Regions from separate parts of the Rummeliibacillus sp. G93 genome, predicted to be linked through region 1. Evidence: a T-box and tRNA genes for the amino acid it is inferred to sense, from the RefSeq annotation. Region 1 holds a T-box; the other holds one or more tRNA genes.
What was found. A T-box is a leader RNA that pairs with one kind of tRNA and senses whether it is charged. The one in region 1 lies ahead of trpS (tryptophan--tRNA ligase), so its partner is inferred to be a tRNA-Trp.
Positions count from the first base shown of each region.

Region 2: it encodes a tRNA-Trp, which carries the amino acid that the T-box ahead of trpS (tryptophan--tRNA ligase) is inferred to sense. The anticodon was not compared.

Region 1 covers NZ_CP097314.1:743,198-747,392, forward strand. Annotated here, with positions in the region: gene fabF (beta-ketoacyl-ACP synthase II) at 1-923, shown strand, start outside; gene trpS (tryptophan--tRNA ligase) at 1,248-2,237, opposite strand; T-box leader at 2,294-2,509, opposite strand; gene spxA (transcriptional regulator SpxA) at 3,017-3,412, shown strand; gene mecA (adaptor protein MecA) at 3,827-4,195, shown strand, end outside.
Region 2 covers NZ_CP097314.1:2,515,121-2,519,315, reverse strand. Annotated here, with positions in the region: rRNA gene M2M59_RS12750 (23S ribosomal RNA) at 1-882, shown strand, start outside; rRNA gene rrf (5S ribosomal RNA) at 1,010-1,125, shown strand; tRNA gene M2M59_RS12740 (tRNA-Asn) at 1,141-1,217, shown strand; tRNA gene M2M59_RS12735 (tRNA-Ser) at 1,225-1,316, shown strand; tRNA gene M2M59_RS12730 (tRNA-Glu) at 1,335-1,409, shown strand; tRNA gene M2M59_RS12725 (tRNA-Val) at 1,415-1,490, shown strand; tRNA gene M2M59_RS12720 (tRNA-Met) at 1,531-1,607, shown strand; tRNA gene M2M59_RS12715 (tRNA-Asp) at 1,612-1,688, shown strand; tRNA gene M2M59_RS12710 (tRNA-Phe) at 1,718-1,793, shown strand; tRNA gene M2M59_RS12705 (tRNA-Thr) at 1,805-1,880, shown strand; tRNA gene M2M59_RS12700 (tRNA-Tyr) at 1,885-1,968, shown strand; tRNA gene M2M59_RS12695 (tRNA-Trp) at 1,977-2,050, shown strand; tRNA gene M2M59_RS12690 (tRNA-His) at 2,078-2,153, shown strand; tRNA gene M2M59_RS12685 (tRNA-His) at 2,194-2,269, shown strand; tRNA gene M2M59_RS12680 (tRNA-Gln) at 2,273-2,344, shown strand; tRNA gene M2M59_RS12675 (tRNA-Gly) at 2,353-2,427, shown strand; tRNA gene M2M59_RS12670 (tRNA-Cys) at 2,446-2,520, shown strand; tRNA gene M2M59_RS12665 (tRNA-Leu) at 2,552-2,632, shown strand; gene M2M59_RS12660 (hypothetical protein) at 3,116-3,298, shown strand; gene M2M59_RS12655 (hypothetical protein) at 3,416-3,838, shown strand.

The DNA of each region.
Region 1 (4,195 bases):
TTGGTTCAGGAATTGGTGGAATGGAGACATTTGAACAGCAATATAATAATTTCCTTGAAAAAGGGCAACGTCGTGTGAGTCCATTTTTCGTACCAATGATGATTCCCGATATGGCTGCGGGTCAAGTATCCATCCATTTCGGAGCAAAAGCGATTAATTCATGTTCAGTAACAGCTTGTGCATCAGGTACAAACTCAATCGGTGACGCCTTCAAGGTAATTGAACGTGGTGATGCTGACGTCATGATTTCAGGTGGAGCAGAAGCCCCGATTACTAACATGGCAGTAGCTGGTTTCTGTTCAAATACTGCACTAACATTAAATCCAGATCCAAAAACAGCTTCACGTCCATTCGATAAAAATCGTGATGGTTTCGTCATTGGCGAAGGTGCTGGTATTGTGATCCTGGAAGAATATGAACATGCGGTTAACCGTGGTGCAAAAATTTACGCAGAAGTTATTGGCTACGGCTCAACAGGTGATGCACACCATATCACGGCTCCTGCTCCAGAAGGTGAAGGAGCAGCACGTGCTATGCAACAGGCACTTAATGATGCAGAAGTATCTCCTGAGCAAGTGGATTACATTAATGCTCACGGAACAAGTACGGTCTATAATGATTTATTCGAAACGAAAGCGGTCAAAACAGTTTTCGGAGAGCACGCTTATAAATTAGCGATCAGTTCAACTAAATCAATGACCGGCCATTTACTTGGTGCAGCAGGTGGCATTGAGGCAATCTTCTCTGTGTTGGCGTTGCAAGAAAATATTTTGCCACCAACAATGAATCTTGAAACACCAGATGAAGAATGTGATTTGGATTATGTGCCAAATAAAGCAAGAGAGCAAGAAATCTCATACGTGATGAGCAATTCGCTTGGTTTTGGTGGACATAATGCTTCACTACTGTTTAAAAAAATGTAATACAAAAAGTTAAAACTAGTAGAAAAGCCTTTCTCATGAATAGAGAAAGGCTTTTTTTCATAGCTTATAATAGATTCTTTAAACGACAAAGCGAAATTTCACACAACAAATCTCTTTCAATCACTGAAATAAAAAAACAAGAAAAGGATAATGATATGCGATTCTTATTTTTTTTAATTTGTTATGGACTAGTTGTATTGACCGCCACTCATATGATTTTGTATTTAAACTATCATGCTCTCGGTTATCCATGGTCTGATGTATTTATTTTCATCTTGAAGACAGTGGATTTTAAAATCTTTTTAGGAGCATGTCTTGGACTGATTACCGTCTTTTTCTTCCCAAGCCCATCGCGGACTCCATTTTCGTAACAGTTTCACTTGCAATCTTGTTGGCTTTCTCAGCACCAACATTCAGAATTTCATCCAATTCAGGTGAATCAATTAATTCATTGTATCTTTCTTGAATTGGTGTTAGGTGTTGAATAACACTTTCCGCTACGCCAGCTTTAAAAGCACCATAGCCAAGTCCATCATATTTTGAGACTAAATCGTCTATCGACATATTGCTCAACGCTGCTTCAATAGTTAAAAGATTAGAAACGCCTGGCTTATTTTCCATATCGAATTTCACGATACCTTCCGAATCAGTAACGGCTGATTTGATCTTTTTCTCGATTTCTTTTGGCGTATCCAGCAAACGGATTGTTGCTTTTTTGTTCTCATCTGATTTGCTCATCTTCTTCAATGGATCTTGAAGTGATTTGATGCGAGCGCCGTTCTTAGGGAGTTGAATTTCTGGAATAGTAAATACTTCGCCATAGCGTTTGTTGAATCGCTCTGCTAGATCACGTGTGATTTCAAGATGTTGTTTTTGATCCTCTCCAACAGGAACGATGTCTGTATTATAAAGCAAGATATCTGCTGCCATTAATGGAGGGTAAGTTAAAAGGCCTGCTGAAACGGCATCTTTTCCTTTCGACTTATCTTTAAATTGAGTCATGCGTTCCAATTCTCCGATATAAGCTGTACAAGTTAACATCCAGCCCGCTTGTGCATGTGCAGGAACTTCAGATTGAATGAATAATGTTGATTTATGTGGGTCAATGCCTGCTGCAATATAAGTAGCGGCAAGAGCTCGTATGCTGTTTCTTAGTGAATCGCTGTCTTGCGGTACAGTAATTGCATGTTCATCAGCGATACAAAAGATGCAATCATAATCCTCCTGCATAGCCACGAACTGACGAAAGGCCCCAATATAGTTTCCTAATGTAATGACACCTGTTGGTTGTACACCTGAAAAAATTCTTTTCATTTCTTTTTCCTCCTAAAAATTTCTTATAAAAACAAAAAACATTATTCATCCCTCTGAAAAGGGACGAATAATGTTATGTATCCGCGGTACCACCCAAGTTTGCCGAATCCGGCCACTCTAATCCTGTAACGTAGGACAAACCCGAGCCTTACTACTATGTTTTCATAAAGCTACTCAGAAGCCCATTCCCTATAGCGTATGATCTGTTTCCACCAGCCACAGACTCTCTTTACAAACGAACTATAAGTACTCTTCTTCTTCAACGTTTTATCAATATGGTGAAAATTATAATATAGCGTTTTTGAAAAAGCAACTGTTGCATAACTTCCAATTATAGAGAAAGCTTTTATTTGTCTACTGCAAGTCAGTTAGAGAATATCTAAAAAATATCTTCTTTATTTTTCATCTTTTCAAAAAGTTTTGGAACCTTTTTGGCAATTAAACGTAAATAATAGTATAGCAACTCATTTTCAGTGTAAAGGTATTAATTGAGAAAATTATTCTGGATTTTTATGTTTAGTTGTTCCTGAAAATGGGGATAATACAGATATAACTGAGAATTGCTCTATGACGAATAATAGTGAAACTGAACATAATAGAATAATTCGTCATATTTAGTCGTCAATCAATTGATGTAATTTCTATTTTGTGTATATTCAAATGAGAATTTATGGTGTATAATGATGTTAGACTTCTTTATTAGAGTAATTCTAATTTAACAATACAGCAATTCCTATATACATTAACTCACATTTTCGAAAGGATGTGTTTTTGAGATGATGGTCACTCTTTTTACATCACCGAGTTGTACTTCATGTAGAAAAGCAAAAGCATGGTTAGAAGAACATGAGATTTCATATAAAGAAAGAAATATCTTCGCGGAGCCGTTAAGCATAAGCGAAATTAAAGAAATACTACGAATGACGGAAGATGGCACAGATGAGATTATCTCTACACGCTCAAAGATTTTCCAAAAATTAAAAGTAGACGTTGAATCATTACCTTTACAACGATTATATGAGTTAATCCAAGAAAATCCTGGCTTATTAAGACGTCCAATCATTTTAGACGAAAAGCGTCTGCAAGTGGGGTACAACGAAGATGAAATTCGTCGTTTCCTACCACGTAAAGTTCGTGCTTACCAATTGCAAGAAGCGCAAAAAATGGTGAACTAACTCTGTATAGATCAAGTACAGGTGTACAAGCTAAGCTAGAATCCATCGTCTGATGGGTTTTAGCTTTTTTCGTTTTTTAAAAGCCATTTGTGGGTAAAGAAGAAGGTAAAGACATGAGGATATTAAAGAACAGCGATGTGTCAACAATGGCAAGGCATCAGAATATAATGTTAAAACAATTGCGGTGAATACATTCTATTCACATTGCCATAATCTATTGCTTCTTATTGGCAAATGGAACTTAAAACTATTATAATTCATATACTATTGATATTTCCTAAGATTTATCCTTTTCATTTTTCACCATCTCGTCATACAATAGTAATAGACGCTGTTAAAGTAATACACCTTGAAAATCTGGCTACATGATCGTTGAAGAATATTATAATTATGGACCGAAGGGGGTTGTGTAAAATGGATATGGAACGCATTAATGAGAATACACTAAAACTCTTCATTTCTTACGTTGATATTGAAGAACGAGGATTCACCAAAGATGAAATTTGGTATGACCGTGATAAAGGCGAAGAACTCTTCTGGGTTATGATGGAAGAAATTAATGATGATATAGATTTTGAAATGGATGGCCCGTTATGGATCCAAGTTGTGGCAACTGACAAAGGTCTCGAATTGACGGTAACATCTACAAAGTTATCTCCTGATGGTTTGATGGATCTCCCTTCCAGTATTGAAGAAAAAAGAAAGTTTTTTGAAAATGCGTTTAGTGGGCTTGATGCGAAGGCGGGTTCCTCTAACTTTGATACAATTTTCGGCGAAGTTGAG
Region 2 (4,195 bases), 1.5 Mb from region 1:
ATAGTACCTGTGAAGATGCAGGTTACCCGCGACAGGACGGAAAGACCCCGTGGAGCTTTACTGTAGCCTGATATTGAATTTTGGTACAGCTTGTACAGGATAGGTAGGAGCCATTGAAACCGGAGCGCCAGCTTCGGTGGAGGCGTCCTTGGGATACTACCCCAGCTGTATTGAAATTCTAACCCGTACCCCTGATCGGGGTAGGAGACAGTGTCAGGCGGACAGTTTGACTGGGGCGGTCGCCTCCTAAAGAGTAACGGAGGCGCCCAAAGGTTCCCTCAGAATGGTTGGAAATCATTCGTAGAGTGTAAAGGCACAAGGGAGCTTGACTGCGAGACCTACAAGTCGAGCAGGGTCGAAAGACGGGCTTAGTGATCCGGTGGTTCCGCATGGAAGGGCCATCGCTCAACGGATAAAAGCTACCCCGGGGATAACAGGCTTATCTCCCCCAAGAGTCCACATCGACGGGGAGGTTTGGCACCTCGATGTCGGCTCATCGCATCCTGGGGCTGTAGTCGGTCCCAAGGGTTGGGCTGTTCGCCCATTAAAGCGGTACGCGAGCTGGGTTCAGAACGTCGTGAGACAGTTCGGTCCCTATCCGTCGTGGGCGTAGGAAATTTGAGAGGAGCTGTCCTTAGTACGAGAGGACCGGGATGGACACACCGCTGGTGTACCAGTTGTTCTGCCAAGAGCATCGCTGGGTAGCTATGTGTGGACGGGATAAGTGCTGAAAGCATCTAAGCATGAAGCCCCCCTCAAGATGAGATTTCCCATTACGCAAGTAAGTAAGATCCCTCAAAGACGATGAGGTAGATAGGTTCGAGGTGGAAGTGTGGCGACACATGGAGCTGACGAATACTAATCGATCGAGGACTTAACCAAATTTCTTAAGAACCTTCAATTCACGTTTATCCAGTTTTGAAAGAACAAGAAAAGTTTTTCTAAAAAAGCAGTTGACTTAATTAGAAAAAAAGTGATATAATAATTCTTGTCTTTGAGAAATAACATGTCTAGTGATGATGGCAAAGAGGTCACACCTGTTCTCATGCCGAACACAGAAGTTAAGCTCTTTAGCGCCGATGGTAGTTGGGGGCTTCCCCCTGCGAGAGTAGGACGTCGCTAGGCTGTTGATTTTATTATTCCGAAGTAGCTCAGTTGGTAGTAGCATCTGACTGTTAATCAGAGGGTCGCAGGTTCGAGTCCTGCCTTCGGAGCCATTTTTTTGGAGAGTTGTCCGAGTGGCCGAAGGAGCACGATTGGAAATCGTGTAGGCGGGTAACCCTGTCTCAAGGGTTCAAATCCCTTACTCTCCGCCATGACTTTTCAATACATATGGCCCCTTGGTCAAGCGGTTAAGACACCGCCCTTTCACGGCGGTAACACGGGTTCGAATCCCGTAGGGGTCACCATTTTCGGAGGATTAGCTCAGCTGGGAGAGCATCTGCCTTACAAGCAGAGGGTCGGCGGTTCGATCCCGTCATCCTCCACCATTTTAAGAACTTTATCAATCAAATAAGCATATATTATTATCGCGGGGTGGAGCAGTTCGGTAGCTCGTCGGGCTCATAACCCGAAGGTCGCAGGTTCAAATCCTGCCCCCGCAACCAAAATGGTCCGGTAGTTCAGCTGGTTAGAATGCCTGCCTGTCACGCAGGAGGTCGCGGGTTCGAGTCCCGTCCGGACCGCCATTTTAAATTATAATATTTAAAGTTATTATGGGTCGGTAGCTCAGTTGGTAGAGCATTAGATTGAAGCTCTAAGTGTCGGCAGTTCGATTCTGTCCCGACCCACCATAATAATTTTTGCCGGTGTAGCTCAGTTGGTAGAGCAACTGACTTGTAATCAGTAGGTCGAGGGTTCGACTCCTTTCGCCGGCACCATTCTGGAGGGGTAGCGAAGAGGCTAAACGCGGCGGACTGTAAATCCGCTCCTTCGGGTTCGGCAGTTCGAATCTGCCCCCCTCCACCATTCTTTACAGGGGCATAGTTTAACGGTAGAATAGAGGTCTCCAAAACCTTTGATGTGGGTTCGATTCCTACTGCCCCTGCCAATATAAAACCTTTAAATTTACATAACGGCGGCTGTGGTGAAGTGGTGAACACACCGGATTGTGGTTCCGGCATTCGAGGGTTCGATCCCCTTCAGCCGCCCCATATATAAAATGTAAAGATTAGGTTTTCCTTTAATACAATGGCGATTGTGGTGAAGTGGTTAACACACCGGATTGTGGTTCCGGCATTCGAGGGTTCGATCCCCTTCAGTCGCCCCATTTTGGGGTATAGCCAAGCGGTAAGGCAACGGATTTTGATTCCGTCATGCCCTGGTTCGAATCCAGGTACCCCAGTTATATATGCGGAAGTAGTTCAGTGGTAGAACATCACCTTGCCAAGGTGGGGGTCGCGGGTTCGAACCCCGTCTTCCGCTCCATATATTTTATAATGCCAAGGCGGCATAGCCAAGTGGTAAGGCAAAGGTCTGCAAAACCTTTATTCACCGGTTCAAATCCGGTTGCCGCCTCCATATAGTTAATTACACTATATAAACACATCATGCCGGTGTGGCGGAATTGGCAGACGCGCACGACTCAAAATCGTGTTCCTTTGGAGTGTCGGTTCGACCCCGACCACCGGTATCATAACATCGTTTGCCAAGCGATGAAATCAACGTTTCTCTATTGTGGGGAAGCGTTTTTTTTTGTGTTTATTTTTAGTTAAAATACGTTGGTTTTTGGTTTTAACAAATAGTCTTTAATCGTGCGAATCAATCGTGTGAATAGGTTCAGTGGGATTATATATGGCAAGACGTAAGTCCTTGTAACGTTACCGAAAAAATGATTCAAGAAAATGTAATCTAATATAAAAATGGACGCTATCTAAAACGGGTAACGTCTCTTTTATTACCTTATCGAATATTGAATTCCCGACCCCTTATTTTACATGGATACAACCGCCATTATGATTAACTGACTAATATAATAAGATAGAAGGTAATTGAACAAACGGGGCCAGTATAGAGCAAGAAGGATTAAAACACCTTTATGGTAAAATACAAGTAGAAATTTGTTTAAACTTTGTTCAATAAACAAAGTTACAAAAATAGGGGAGAAACTATAGGTGTGAAAAACAAAGATTTAATCAATAGTTTAATACCATTAGGAATGATTTTTGGTGGTACCATCGGTATAATTTTAGGAATTTTTTTCGAATCAATCTCCCAAGGTTTTTCAATTACATTGGGGGCTGGAATAGGCTTATTATTTGGAACCATTGCTTATGGATTTTATAGCAGAAAAGGGTAGAACTACGTTAAAGGGGTTGCCCCCGACCGCCAGTATCCAAATTACGGATTTGGGGAGGTTTTTAATTTATATTGTGATATATAATAAGTTATCACGGCTGAAAGAGAGAACTATAATATGATTACAATTAAAAATGCAAAAGCTTATTTTGAAACGACACTGGATTTTGAAAATGATAAGGTAGCTACGATATGGGAGAAGTTTAAAGTGTTTTGTAGAGAAGATATTCAGGGAGAAGAAGAAAAAGAAATCTTATTTGAATGTGGTGTTTTTAAATTTACAGGAGAGAAAATGCTACACTTTAATTTTGTCCGCCAATTTACAAAGTATGAAGATGATGAGTATGGAGGAATGGAACAATTACATTGTGAATTTTTATTTGAATATACTAAAGAAGTAAAACGTTTAAAAGCTACAGAATGGTCAATGGATTATGAAAGTTTAGATGAATTTTTCGCCGCTGTAGAAGATTTAAAAGCATTTCAAAAAGTACTTCAATTGACACCTATTAAACGTGAGTTGTACCAAGAAGAAGTTTAAATATAAGCAACATAACCATACACAGTTGAAAAAACATTCCGGAATGAATGTCTGCGAGATATTAGAAAAGTGACAACCCGATTATAAGATCGGCTATGTCGCTTTTTCTTTTGAATCAACTTATGTAATAGTGCTATTGCAAATAACAGCATCTATAACATAAAATTGGGCACTTTTTTAAAAAAACTAGGAGAATATAATAATCTTTTATGTCCTTTGTTTCTAGATTTAGAAAAAAGTAATAATATTATTCTGCTATTAGTAATTTCATTTTTTTTGTCCTATTTAATTGTCATGTAAAAGTTTTGGTATATAACTCTACTGAAACACCAGAAAGAAGGACAACAACATTGAAAT